Regions from separate parts of the Sutcliffiella horikoshii genome, predicted to be linked through region 1. Evidence: riboswitches for the same ligand, from Rfam matches in the RefSeq annotation. Region 1 holds a riboswitch; each other region holds the start of a gene.
What was found. A riboswitch is a leader RNA that binds a small molecule or an ion and turns the genes downstream of it on or off. The one in region 1 is predicted to bind cobalamin.

Region 1 (4,271 bases):
TTCTAATGCTTGTCCAAATTGCTCTTCTACTGTGTAATTACCATAGATGTCTGCATGATCAAAGCTTGTAACTCCAAGATCCAAACACTGTTCTATAAATTCCACAACCTCTTCCTTGCTGTAACCCCAATCATTCAAACGCCACATTCCATGTACAATTCTAGAGAGGGAAACATCTTCTGCTAACTGAATTCTTTCCATACAAACACTCCTATCTGTTCAATATTATGAAATTATACCTCTTTTACGTATTATTAGCCAAAAATACTGCTTATTTCCTATTCTTATCTAGTAAATGATATACATCTTTTAGACTTTAAATTAAAATAGAAATAAAACTAGAGATTAAAATACTACTGTAAATAAGAAAGGATTCTACCATGACCAAGACGGCACACTCCCTAATAGGACAAAAATTAATAGATTCACAGAATGAAGTAGCTGCTAGCATGCTATCGGAAATACAGAATGCTTATCCTGATGTACCGCAATATCGAGAAGAAGAAGTAGAAGTTCAGGTCAAGGAAATCTTTAGAACGTTATTGGTATTCTTAGGTGAATATGTCCTCGATCCTGAAAACAATGTTTTAGACCGCGCCAAACAATGGGGAGAATCTGTAGGATTCATGTCTGTGAAGGCTGGCGGATCACTTGAAGAAACGCTCTCTAATATGACGTTATATAAAAAATGTCTATGGGAGTTTATACAACGTGAAGGTGTGGAAGCTGGGCTTCATATGAATCAGATTACAGATATTTTCATTTTAATAGATGAAATTTTCAATATTATCGTTTATGGATTCAGTCACGCCTTTTCCATCGCTACTGAACAGAAAATGTTAGAAACCAAAGCTTCTTACATTCGACTGTCTATCCCGATAGTCCCTTTACAAAAAGGGATGGGAGTGTTGCCGCTTGTCGGAGAAATTGATGAGATTCGCGCTGGAATACTGATAGAAGAGACGTTGGAGAAAAGTAAGAATCTTTCCATTTCCAACCTCATCATTGATTTTTCCGGTGTTTACCGTTTAGATGAAACAGTTCTGCACACCATGGACCTGCTTATCCGCTCTCTCAAGCTAATAGGCATCACACCAATCATTACAGGCCTGCGCCCGGAACTCAGCCTACAATTCATCAACTCCGGACTCATCCTAAGAGACATTCAAATCAGCGGCTCTATAGAGCAAATATTACAAGAACAATAAAAAAATCCTGCCGGGGTCAGACCCCGGCAGGATTTTTCACCTTCACGTCGAAGCCTCCATAAAATGTCTTGCCATTTGTTTGTGTATCCATTATGATAGTACTATCATTCACACAAAATACCATATATAGATTAAATGAAACATCTATATATCTACATATAGTAATTTTAACTTTTGCGATAAAGGTGTCTTTTTATAGACTTAATAGGGAATCCGGTGAAAATCCGGGACTGTTCCCGCAACTGTAAGTGCAGACGATTTTGAGAAACCACTGTACATGAACGCTTAACGGCTCTTGTATGGGAAGGTTCAAAATAGGAAGAAGCACGAGTCAGGAGACCTGCCTTTACCGATTTAGTTTCTCTTTCTTCGGGAGTTGAGAAGATGAAACGATACATAGAACATGGTAAAAACAGGACAAGGTTCTTTGATTATTTCTGACGCACCTCAGCATATTTTCTAGGAACCTAAGAACCCTCCTGCACTCTTTCCCTTTTTTCTATGATCGTTTGATCCACTCAACTATTGAGTGGATTTTTTTATTTTAGACGAAGTGGAGAGTGAAAAAAATGACCGTACATACCAAAACTGTACATAAAGAGAATGGACCTAGCGATCAAGATTACCAGAGCCATTTAGAAACTGTTCTATCTGAGTTTCCAAAACTTGAAACAACAGGTTTCTTACAAAAAACTACCAAAATTATTGATAAACTGCTCCATCACAACAATCAACATGAACTTACAAACCAACTAATACTAGAAGCGCTCAATCACGTGGATGAACTAGAACCTGACTGGACCTATGTTGCATCAAGGTTATTATCACAAAAGCTGCAACAGGAAGTATGCAGCAACAGAAACATCTCCAAGCCCTATACAGATTTTTACTCATTAATCAAAAGCTTAACAGAACTAGGAATTTATCAAACTCAATTGCTAAAAGCATACACAGCTAAAGAAATTAATGAATTAGAGGCAGTCCTTGATCCTCAAAAAGATAATCTCTTTACCTATATTGGACTGAAAACATTATCTGACCGTTATTTAACGCGCGATCATCATAAACGCTTACTTGAATTGCCTCAAGAACGTTTCATGATCATTGCCATGACACTGATGCAAAAGGAAGAAACTAATCGGATTCACTACGTGAAAGAAGCTTATTGGGCACTAAGCAATTTGTATATGACCGTTGCCACACCGACATTTGCCAATGCAGGAAAAACGTATGGACAGCTCTCAAGCTGCTTCATTGATACGGTTGATGACAGCTTGCAAGGAATATATGACAGCAACACAGACATTGCAAATCTCTCTAAATCCGGAGGCGGCCTTGGCGTCTACCTCGGCAAAATACGTAGTCGCGGCAGTGATATAAGAGGATTCAAAGGCGTATCTAGCGGAGTGATTCCATGGATGAAACAATTGAACAATACGGCTGTAAGTGTCGACCAGCTCGGTCAACGGAAAGGAGCCATTTCTGTCTATTTAGATGTTTGGCATAGAGACATTTTTTCCTTTCTTGACAGCAAGCTCAACAACGGTGATGAACGCATGCGTACACATGATCTTTTCAATGGAGTGTGCATACCGGATATTTTCATGGAGCAGGTAGAAAGCAGAGGAGACTGGTACTTATTTGATCCACATGAAGTTAGAAAACTAATGGGCTATTCCCTTGAAGATTATTTTGACGAGAAAGTTGGTGCTGGAAGCTTTCGCCAAAAATATGAAGAATGTGTCAATCATCCTGAGCTCCCGAAAGAAAAAGTACCGGCTATAGAGATTATGAAAGCAATCATGAAGGGGCAACTAGAAACTGGCAGTCCATTCATGTTTTATCGTGATGAAGTGAACAGAATGAATCCAAACCCTCATAAAGGAATGATTTATTGCACGAATTTATGTACGGAAATTACCCAAAACCAAAGTGCCACCATCACGAAAAAGCAATACGTAGAGGATGGTACGATCATAACCGTTAAAACACCCGGAGATTTTGTAGTCTGTAATTTATCCTCCATTAATCTTGCTCGCACTGTAACAGCAGGACAACTAGAGCGCCTTATTCCCATCCAGGTTCGGATGCTTGATAATGTGATTGATTTAAATGAAATACCGGTACTGCAGGCAAAGATGACCAATGAAAAATATCGTGCCATTGGATTGGGAACATTCGGCTGGCATCACCTGCTTGCTCTTGAAGGTATCAAATGGGAGTCCAATGAAGCAGTGCTTCATGCAGACAAACTTTATGAAAAAATTGCATTTTACACAATCCAAGCCAGCTCCCTGCTCGCTAAAGAAAAAGGTTCCTACCCTGCATTCGAAGGATCTGATTGGCAAACTGGTGACTATTTTCACAAACGGAATTATGGGACAGCCTCGGAACTGGATTGGAATGTGCTTCAAGAACAAGTAGCGAATTACGGCGTCCGAAACGGATATCTAATGGCAGTTGCCCCAAATGCGACCACGTCCATTATTGCCGGAAGCTCTGCAAGCATTGATCCCATTTTCCTTAAGGTATATTCAGAAGAGAAAAAAGATTACAAGATTCCCGTAACAGCACCTGACCTTAACGCAGAAACAACCTGGTTTTATAAATCTGCCTACCATATCGATCAGCATTGGAGCATTGCCCAGAATGCGGCAAGACAAAAACATATCGATCAGGCCATTTCCTTTAACCTGTATGTTACGAACACCGTGAAGGCCAAAGTATTACTTGAACTTCATCTTGATGCATGGAAGCAAAAATTGAAAACAACCTACTATGTTCGTTCCACATCTTCAGATTTAGAAGAATGTGAATCATGTTCAAGTTAGTCAGCTATCATTAAAGAACTCATAAGCATGTCAATAAAAAGGAGCAAACCAAATGAATGCTAAACTAAAATCACGCATCTTAATGGATGTGGACGCACCGAATAGATCGACCAAAATCATAAATGGAAAAAGCTCCAATGTTCTTAATTGGGACGATGTGGCTTTTTCATGGGCTTACCCAAAATATAAAAAAATGCTCGCAAACTTTTGGTCGCCTTTTGAAATCAATATG
Region 2 (4,271 bases), 1.1 Mb from region 1:
TATAGATGTGGAGGATTTCGTACAAGAGACTTTTATTAAGGCTATAAGAAACTTACATAAATTTAAGGGTGGATCAAACCCTAGAACTTGGCTGATAAGTATTGCCAGGAATGTGGCTATAGATGAGAGCAGAAAAAGAAGAAAAGAAGAGATTAAAAGAAATCGGCTATTACAATTCAGTACGACAGCAAAGGGGTCAGATTCACCAGAGGAAATGGTGGGGTTAAGTGAAACGAAGCTGGAACTCTATAGGGCAATAAGGTTGCTAAAGCAAAGCTATTATGACGTACTCATGTTAAGAGGAATTAACGAGCTTTCAGTACAAGAGACTGCTCAAGCGCTGAATTGGAGTGAGAGTAAAGTGAATCTCAGCTACCATAGGGCTTTAAAAGCCCTGGAGAAAAAGATGGGAGGGCGAGAAACATGAAAGATTCCAGACTCCACAATGAACTGCAATCTTTTCCTAAGGATTATAGGTTAAATGAAAGAAGCTTCAACAGTATCTCTGATCATATAAATAAGGAACTAGCTATGAGTCAGATTGAAGTCCAAAAAGGAATACCTAACACGAGAAAAATAGTCGCCACCACATTGCTTACTTTGACATTGGCAGCCACCTTAATTTGGAGCTTTAGTGGGCAAGATAGTAATCTACAAAAGTTTGCTGGAATTCATAGTGATAAATTACTAATCTTAGAGAACAAGCAGGATGTTAGCATACAGAAAGAAATTAACCCTGAGGATATTTATTCAGTTTCTCAGAGCCAAAATAGCTGGGCGGTTGATCCTAGAGAACCAAGGAATTTAATTATCGAAGGGACATCTATTGTACACATAAAAGTTCTAAACATCAGGGAAGCTGAAATACTTCCAAAATATGAAAATTTCTATACTTATATGCCCTATACACCATTGGATGTGGAAATAGTGGATACCATTTATGGCAAAGATTTATCTGGTGAAAAAACAATTTACATAGGAGGGGGAGACATTAGGATTTCCAACCTGTTGGATTCTTGGGTAGGAAGTGAATATACTGGTTTAGAAAAAATGGGCCTAACCAAACTCTCCAGAGAAGAACAAGAAACCAAATTTATTTCCTACACATCTGAATACGATTACAAAATGGTGCCAGGAAAGGAATATGCAGTTATTCTAGCAAATCAACAAACAGAGGATGAAATATATGGAATTATGGCGCGTGGATATGGGGTTTTTGAAATAATAAAGACTGATCAAGGGGAGAAGGTTTATAAAAATGTAATAACCGGAGAAAGTTACGACTTGGAATTTTAAGTTTTTATGGGAAAATTCCCTTGAGAAAGTGTTCATTGTTTGAAATAATTGGTATTAAGTAATTGTGCAGGATAAATGAAATAGTGAGGTGTAACAGGTGATCTTATTACTTTGGATAACTATTGGTTTCATAATTATCGGATTTGCTGTTCTCATTTCTATGAAAAAAGGGATGGAAAGTAAGCTCGCTTTTATAACAGCAAATACGGAAACCGAGGAAAGTTCAACAAAAGCTAAATCGATAATACGGTGGATATATAGTGCTACAGCTTGGGGTATTGTAAGTATGTTTCTTGTTGTCTGGTGTTTTCATCATTACTTTGGATAACTGAAAAGAGAAAAAAAGTGACCTTTCTTTAACTAAACAATAGTATGAAAGGGATATTTTCTATGTGGATAAGTAAAATAGTCGCATATTGGTGGTTCAGATTTTATAGAACTATTAAACTTTTTTTAAAAGCCACAAAATTTATTAAAGACATTCGTATGAAAATAGGCTACAATAAGTTCGTTGTCAATTTAAGCTTGGATAGTTAAATACAATAAACTAAATTTCATATTTTGATTGATACAATACAACATTTAGGTGCCTTTGTGAAGAAAGGTTAAAAGGGAAGCTGGTGAAAATCCAGCACGGACCCCGCCACTGTAAGCGTTGAATATTGCCGAAATATCCACTGTGCAAAAGCATGGGAAGGGTCGGTAATGTGCTTGAAACGCAAGTCAGGAGACCTGCCTATTTGTTTTTAAGGATTCTGCGAGGAAAGAATGCTTAAAGTGACATTCATTTATTTTTATTCAGTTTTCACATTTATAAGCGATTCTTCGTAAGAGCTTTTAATAAGGACTGGATTGGATGGACCTTTAAACGTCTTTTTGCTATTAGCAGAAAGGCGTTTTTTTAATGAAGAAAAACAGGGAGGCATGTTGTATGAGTGAGAAAACAAAACAAAGAGGCTTGACACTGGTGTACACCGGAGATGGCAAAGGCAAAACAACTTCGGCTATTGGTTTGGCGGTTCGCGCGGTAGGAAGGGGGATGAAGGTGAAGATATATCAGTTCATTAAATCACCGAATCGTACATACGGCGAACAGATTTCCCTAAGTAAATTAGGAGTGGAGATGGAGCAACTGGGAATTGGCTTCACATGGACAAAGACTCCTGAGGAGCATCGTGAAGCACTTCGCATCGGTTGGCCAAAAGCGAAAGAGGCTGTCATGAGCGGAGACTACGACATAGTTGTTTTGGATGAATTAAATAACGCATTATCCATTCAGGGTTTTCCGGTTGATGATGTCCTACCATTGACTGAGGTCTTGGAGCTTATCAGGAACAAGCCTGAGCACGTCCATCTTGTTATTACCGGAAGAGATGCACCTGAACAAGTCAAAGCGGCAGCTGATCTTGTCTCCGTCGTTCATGCAGAAAAGCATTATTACGATAAGGGAATCCCGGCAGTTAAAGGTGTGGAATTTTAAGAAGAAGGTGGGGTTGAAAATGGGTAAAAGGAGAATTCTTATAGCAGGAACAGGCAGTGGTGTAGGAAAGACTACTATTACAATCGGCCTGATGGCAGCGATGCGGAAAAAGGGCCTTTGTGTCCAGGGGTTTAAATGTGGTCCGGATTATATCGACACCTCTTATCACACGGCTGTTACTGGAAGGAAGTCGCGGAATCTGGATAGTTGGATGCTTTCTTCTAATTTTGTGAAAGAAGTCTTGGTCCGTGGAAGTGAGGGTGCCGATATTGCCATCATAGAAGGGGTGATGGGCTTCTATGATGGAAAAGATCCGCTTTCCGATGAGGGGAGCAGTGCAGAAATAAGCATACTCACAGGGAGTCCAGTTGTGCTTGTGGTAGATTGCTCCGGCATGGCAAGGAGTGCGGCTGCAATAGTCAAAGGGTATCAGGCACTCTCAGGAAAAGTGAAGATAGTTGGGGTGATCGCGAATAAAGTGGGAAGCGAAGGGCATTTTCATTTAATTAAAGCAGCGGTCGAATCGGAATGTAAGATTCCTGTAATTGGCTACATAACAAGGGAGTCTGAACTTGAGATGCCAGAACGACATTTAGGGCTTGTTCCATCCATTGAACGTGGGGAACTTGAAGGTTTTTTTTATCAATTGGGTGAGCGTGTTGCAACAACGGTAGATGTCCAGCGTTTATATGAGCTGGCGGACCAAGCTTCCGAGATTCCAGCCATGACTAAGCCTTCCGTTTTTACTTCATATCCCAACAAAAAAGTCCGGATAGCTGTCGCCTATGATTCTGCTTTCCATTTTTATTACGAAGAGAACTTGGAACTTTTGCAAAAGAGAGGGGCGGAATTGACCTTCTTCTCCCCTTTGAAAAATGAGGAGGTCCCACATGATGTGCATGGTTTGTATCTTGGTGGAGGCTTCCCGGAGGAGTTTGCATCTAGGCTCGCTTTGAATACGAAAAGCATGGATAGCGTCTATCACGCAGTTGTCAAAAGTGAAATCCCTACCTTTGCGGAATGTGGAGGCTATATGTATTTATGCAAAGAACTTGTGACAGCAGGAGGGGATGCTTATCCAATGGTAGGTGTCATTCCTGGTATCGTGCACATGCAAACTAGGCTTGCTGCCCTTGGATACAGGGAAATCAAAGGGCTGAACGGGAATTTTCTCTTGAAGGAGGGAGAGGTGGCGAGGGGCCATGAGTTCCACTATTCCACCTTTCATCACCAAACAGAGCTGCCGGCCGCCTTCGAAACAAAAGGAATAAGAGGGAAAGGAACAGACGGGTTTATCAGCAAAAACCTAGTTGCTGGTTATACTCACATTCACTTTGGATCCAATCCAAGGGTAGTGGAAAACTGGATTCAAAGATGTCTGGAGGTAAAACTGCATGTTTAAAGGGACGCCACTGATGATCCAAGGAACACATTCCGACGCGGGAAAGAGCGCTTTGGTAACGGCATTGTGCAGGATATTTTCAAGAGAAGGTTA
Region 3 (4,271 bases), 1.4 Mb from region 1:
CTCTTCAGGAAGTGGAGCGTGATCTCTGACTTGTTGTTTATTCCAGTCGAAAGTTTCAAGTAGTTTGTTTTTCCATCCTTTTTGTTTGCGAAAGGAATCAATGGCAACGTGCTTGGCAATCGAAAACAGCCAGGTCTTTTCACTGCTTTTCCCTTCAAAACGATCATAGGAACGCAAAACTTTTATATAAACTTCTTGAACGAGGTCTTCCGCTTGCTCCTTGTTGTTCACCATGTAATATAAGAACTGATAAACATCCTGGTGATATTTTTCATAGAGCTCTTGAAAAACGGTATTCATAGTTTCCCTCCGTTCATTTCATTAGTCGTATATTATAGTAAGAAAGTTACATTACAAATATATTAAAAAAATTACAATTTGACTAGGGTTATTTGGTAATTATTTCTTTTGTTTTTTGTGTGTAATATAAGTATAAGGGATGTCCGTATAGGATTGTAGGGATTTTTGTAGGCTTTTCCAAAGAGGTTATATACATATTTCGACCTATTTTGATTACGCCGCTGTTGATTTCCGCAAATGGCTTCGCTTTCCGCGGGCGACCTTGAGCCTCCTCACTTCGTTGGAGGGTCTCAACAATGTCGCTACTCTCCCGCAGGAGTCTTCGCCAACTGCTCCAATCACCAGCTAGAAATTCCTAGTAACTCTGCTTCAATTTTTTACATAGTAAAGCGCCAACCCAATTGGATTGGCGCTCCTCTTTTATTTCTTGTAGGTGCTGCTCATTTGATATTGTGCTAGGCTCTCTTTTCTTTTGATGATAAAGGGTGCTCTTTCGTTTAAGAGTTTGGAAAGGATCGGATACAACACGATAAAAAATACGACATTTCCAACTGCATGGTTTATATCAAATGGTAGTCCAGCAAGATAATATGGCCAAAATGGAAATCCTCCGACAATCATGTTTTGGATCGAGAAAACAAAACCGAAAAACAGCCCGCAAAGTCCAGCATAGATGGAAAGGATAAATACTGGAATTCTTTTAAACCATATCCCAATTGCTCCACTTAATAATCCAATAATGGACCATGCAAAGATTTGTGTGAATGTCCACATGCCAGTACCAAGGACCAGGTTCGTTGCAAAGGTAGTACCTACTGCAAGAATCACACCTGAAACCGGCCCCATCCAGAAAGCACATATAATGATGATTGCTGTCACTGGCTGGACGTTAGGTACGGAGGCGAAAACGATTCTCCCCACTACACAAAGGGCTATTAATACACCAAGTAGCGCTATTTTTCTGGTTGTCATCATCATTCCACCTTTTGATAATCAAAATGAACTTCGTCGTTCTCCTCTAGCGTATAATCACTTGCACCGACCATTAAGCTTTCACCGTTGACGGAGATGTTCCAATAATAATCAGATTCTTCCTCAGAGCCCAGGCCGTCAATTCCGACGATGAAATCTCCTCCAAATCCTGTAGTAAGCTCAAAATTGCGGTCCATGACTTCCATCAAAGACTCCCCTTCCTCAAACTCTACAGTCTCCTCACTGATGACTTCTTCGCCTTCTTTCGTTAGTTTGATCGTGGTGGAAAGTTGGCTTTCTTGTTGTTCTTGAGTTTCAGCAGGTGTTTCATTATTAGCTGTATGATTTGTTTCATTTCCTGCATTAGCACAGCCTGTAATGGCAAGAGTTAATGATAGTAAAAGTGTTAGTAAAAGTTTTTTCATATGTTTTTTCCCCTTATGTAATTAATTTGCAGTGCAAGTTGTAAAACCGTATCTTTTCTCCTCCTATCTTTACCCCTAATGTCCCAATCGATCTGTGATGAGCAAAACAAAAAACCTCATCCAATTTCAGGATGAGGCGATAACGGCAATGTCATAATACGACAAATAAAGACAGATTTCTGCCGTCTCTCCTACTCAACCCCCGAAGTATTGAAACTGGTATAATAATTGGCAGGTCTACTGACTTATGCTTCTTCCTACTTTGAGCCTTCCCATATGAGGACCTAATTTCTTAAGCCCGTTCATACAGTGGTCATCTCATTTCGTCCACATTTACAGTTGCGGGGACAGTTTTGGCATTTCACCAAATTCCCTATTAAGTCACCATCGTGACACCAACTATTTCGTATTGCTATTCAATTAACTATGTTTCATATTACAAGATATGTCTGGTCTTGACAAGATAATGTTTCATAGAAAACAAGATTTTTCGCTACACATCTCCATTTTGAGAGTGTTTTTGCGGAATATACATGGAAAATGTCGTTCCCTCGTTCTCTTTTGAATGAACGGATATGGTACCCCGGTGTGCTTCTATGATGTTTTTCACAATGGCAAGTCCCAGTCCTGTACCTGCACGCCCTCTTGTACGCGCTTTGTCCGCCTTATAGAAGCGTTCAAAAACAAAAGGCAGATCTTCTTCAGGTATGCCGTGCCCAGAATCTTTTACATCTATTTTGACACCGTTGTTTATTAATTTTGCATGGATGATTATGGTCCCATCGTCTGCTGTATGGCGAATGGCGTTGTCCACCAGGTTTGTCATTACCTGTTCCATACGGTCTACATCCATTTGGATGGCCCCATCACCTTCTACATGTGATTGCAACACGATAGACTTTTCTTTTGCAAGGCCCTGAAACTTTCTTGTTATCTTTTCGACAAAGGCGACAATATTGGCATTTTCATAATTCAATGAAATATGACCGGCTTCCATTCTCGCAAGATCTAATAAGTCATTTACGAGGCGCCCCATTCTTAAAGATTCATCATAAATAACGGAAGCAAGTTCTTTTTTCTCTTCATCCGTTCCGGCAATATCATCGACAATTGCTTCACTGTAGCCTTGCAGCATGGAAATTGGTGTACGCAATTCATGGGACACATTGGCAATGAAATCTTTACGAAGTTTGTCCAACCTTCTCTCTTCCGTCATATCCCGTATTACTGCAACAGCGCCGCGGATATGGGTTTGCGTATATAGTGGACTCATTACGATTACCCACGTACGTCCTTGATAGGTTAATTCTATACTTTGTTCTTTTTCAACAGAAATAGCCCGTTGGAACATTTCCATTACCTCACCTGGCAAGTCTTCCCCGCTGGCATTGCCTTCTTGATAGTACCAGGCTTGTAAAAATTTCTCCGCCGGTGGATTCGTTACAAGAATGGTGCCATCTCGGTTTAAGGTGATAACCCCATCTGCCATACTGCTGAGAATGTTGGCTAAATGTTCCTTCTCTTGATTCAAAGCGTTAATATTAAACTTGAGTTGTCTGCCCATTTGATTAAAGGCCATCCCAAGTTCCCCAATTTCGTCCGATGTTAAAATTGGAACCTTAGTATCGAACTTCCCTCTTGCGACTTCAAAAGCAGCCTCTCTCATATTACGCAGAGGTGCTGTAATTCTTGTAGACAAGAAGAATGCGAAAATGGTCGTTAAAAAGATTGCAAAACCTGCAGCAAGCAGAATAAGTTTTGTTGTTTGTTTGGTTGTTTCTTTTACGGCAAGCAGGGACTGATAAACGAAAACAGCTCCATCTTTATCCTCATTAATATGCAAAGGAATTCCGACGATCATCACTTCGCCTTGCATTTCATCTGTAATTTGGAAATCGGGCAAATAAGTCTTTTTCGTTACAATCGGCTGATCTTCAAAGACGAGGGAAAGGTCCGGGTCGTTTAGGAAGAATTCAGCAGGTAAATGGTCGATTTGAGATGTCGGAGAATGAGAGTACTCTCCCTTGTCTGTAAAAATAACCACCTGAGACACTTCATCAACAAGCTCCCAAGCTATTGATTTCGATTGTTCCATGTCTTCATGCTGTTCCAAAATTAATGAAATCTTACTCGCTGCCTGGGTCAAATCCTTTTCTGCTTCCTGTACATGGTAATTCTCAAAGAATTCTAGTAAAAGAATGGTTAAAACAAATAATACAAATGAAACTAAAAGTAACACAGTAAGCCAGAGCTTACCAACTACACTTCTCCAAATCATGATTCATTGCCAACCTCGAATTTATAGCCTACGCCCCATACTGTTACAATCATTTTAGAGGCTGGTTCTGACACTTTGTTCAATTTCTCGCGTAGACGTTTCACATGCGTATCAACTGTTCGTAAATCCCCAAAGAACTCGTATTGCCATACTTCTTTCAACAGTTGCTCGCGGTCGAAAACTTTATCAGGAGATTTTGCAAGGAAGTAAAGTAGTTCATATTCTTTAGGGGTAAGATTTATTTCTTTCCCTTCAGATGTCACTCTGTGTGCATCATTATCGATGGTCAAATGAGG

Region 2: linked by a shared signal. The riboswitch ahead of K7887_RS11240 (cob(I)yrinic acid a,c-diamide adenosyltransferase) and the one ahead of K7887_RS05890 (ribonucleoside-diphosphate reductase subunit alpha) in region 1 are both predicted to bind cobalamin.
Region 3: linked by a shared signal. The riboswitch ahead of K7887_RS12780 (DUF4430 domain-containing protein) and the one ahead of K7887_RS05890 (ribonucleoside-diphosphate reductase subunit alpha) in region 1 are both predicted to bind cobalamin.

What each region holds. Positions count from the first base shown of each region.
Region 1 covers NZ_CP082918.1:1,135,064-1,139,334, reverse strand. The annotation lists gene K7887_RS05900 (aldo/keto reductase) at 1-201, opposite strand, end outside; gene K7887_RS05895 (STAS domain-containing protein) at 381-1,208, shown strand; cobalamin riboswitch at 1,375-1,570, shown strand; gene K7887_RS05890 (ribonucleoside-diphosphate reductase subunit alpha) at 1,778-4,039, shown strand; gene K7887_RS05885 (ribonucleotide-diphosphate reductase subunit beta) at 4,092-4,271, shown strand, end outside.
Region 2 covers NZ_CP082918.1:2,215,745-2,220,015, reverse strand. The annotation lists gene K7887_RS11255 (RNA polymerase sigma factor) at 1-427, shown strand, start outside; gene K7887_RS11250 (hypothetical protein) at 424-1,296, shown strand; gene K7887_RS11245 (hypothetical protein) at 1,394-1,624, shown strand; cobalamin riboswitch at 1,864-2,050, shown strand; gene K7887_RS11240 (cob(I)yrinic acid a,c-diamide adenosyltransferase) at 2,228-2,776, shown strand; gene K7887_RS11235 (cobyrinic acid a,c-diamide synthase CobB) at 2,796-4,178, shown strand; gene K7887_RS11230 (cobyric acid synthase) at 4,171-4,271, shown strand, end outside.
Region 3 covers NZ_CP082918.1:2,502,297-2,506,567, forward strand. The annotation lists gene sigX (RNA polymerase sigma factor SigX) at 1-300, opposite strand, end outside; gene K7887_RS12775 (ECF transporter S component) at 721-1,272, opposite strand; gene K7887_RS12780 (DUF4430 domain-containing protein) at 1,275-1,697, opposite strand; cobalamin riboswitch at 1,911-2,112, opposite strand; gene K7887_RS12790 (ATP-binding protein) at 2,191-3,975, opposite strand; gene K7887_RS12795 (response regulator transcription factor) at 3,972-4,271, opposite strand, start outside.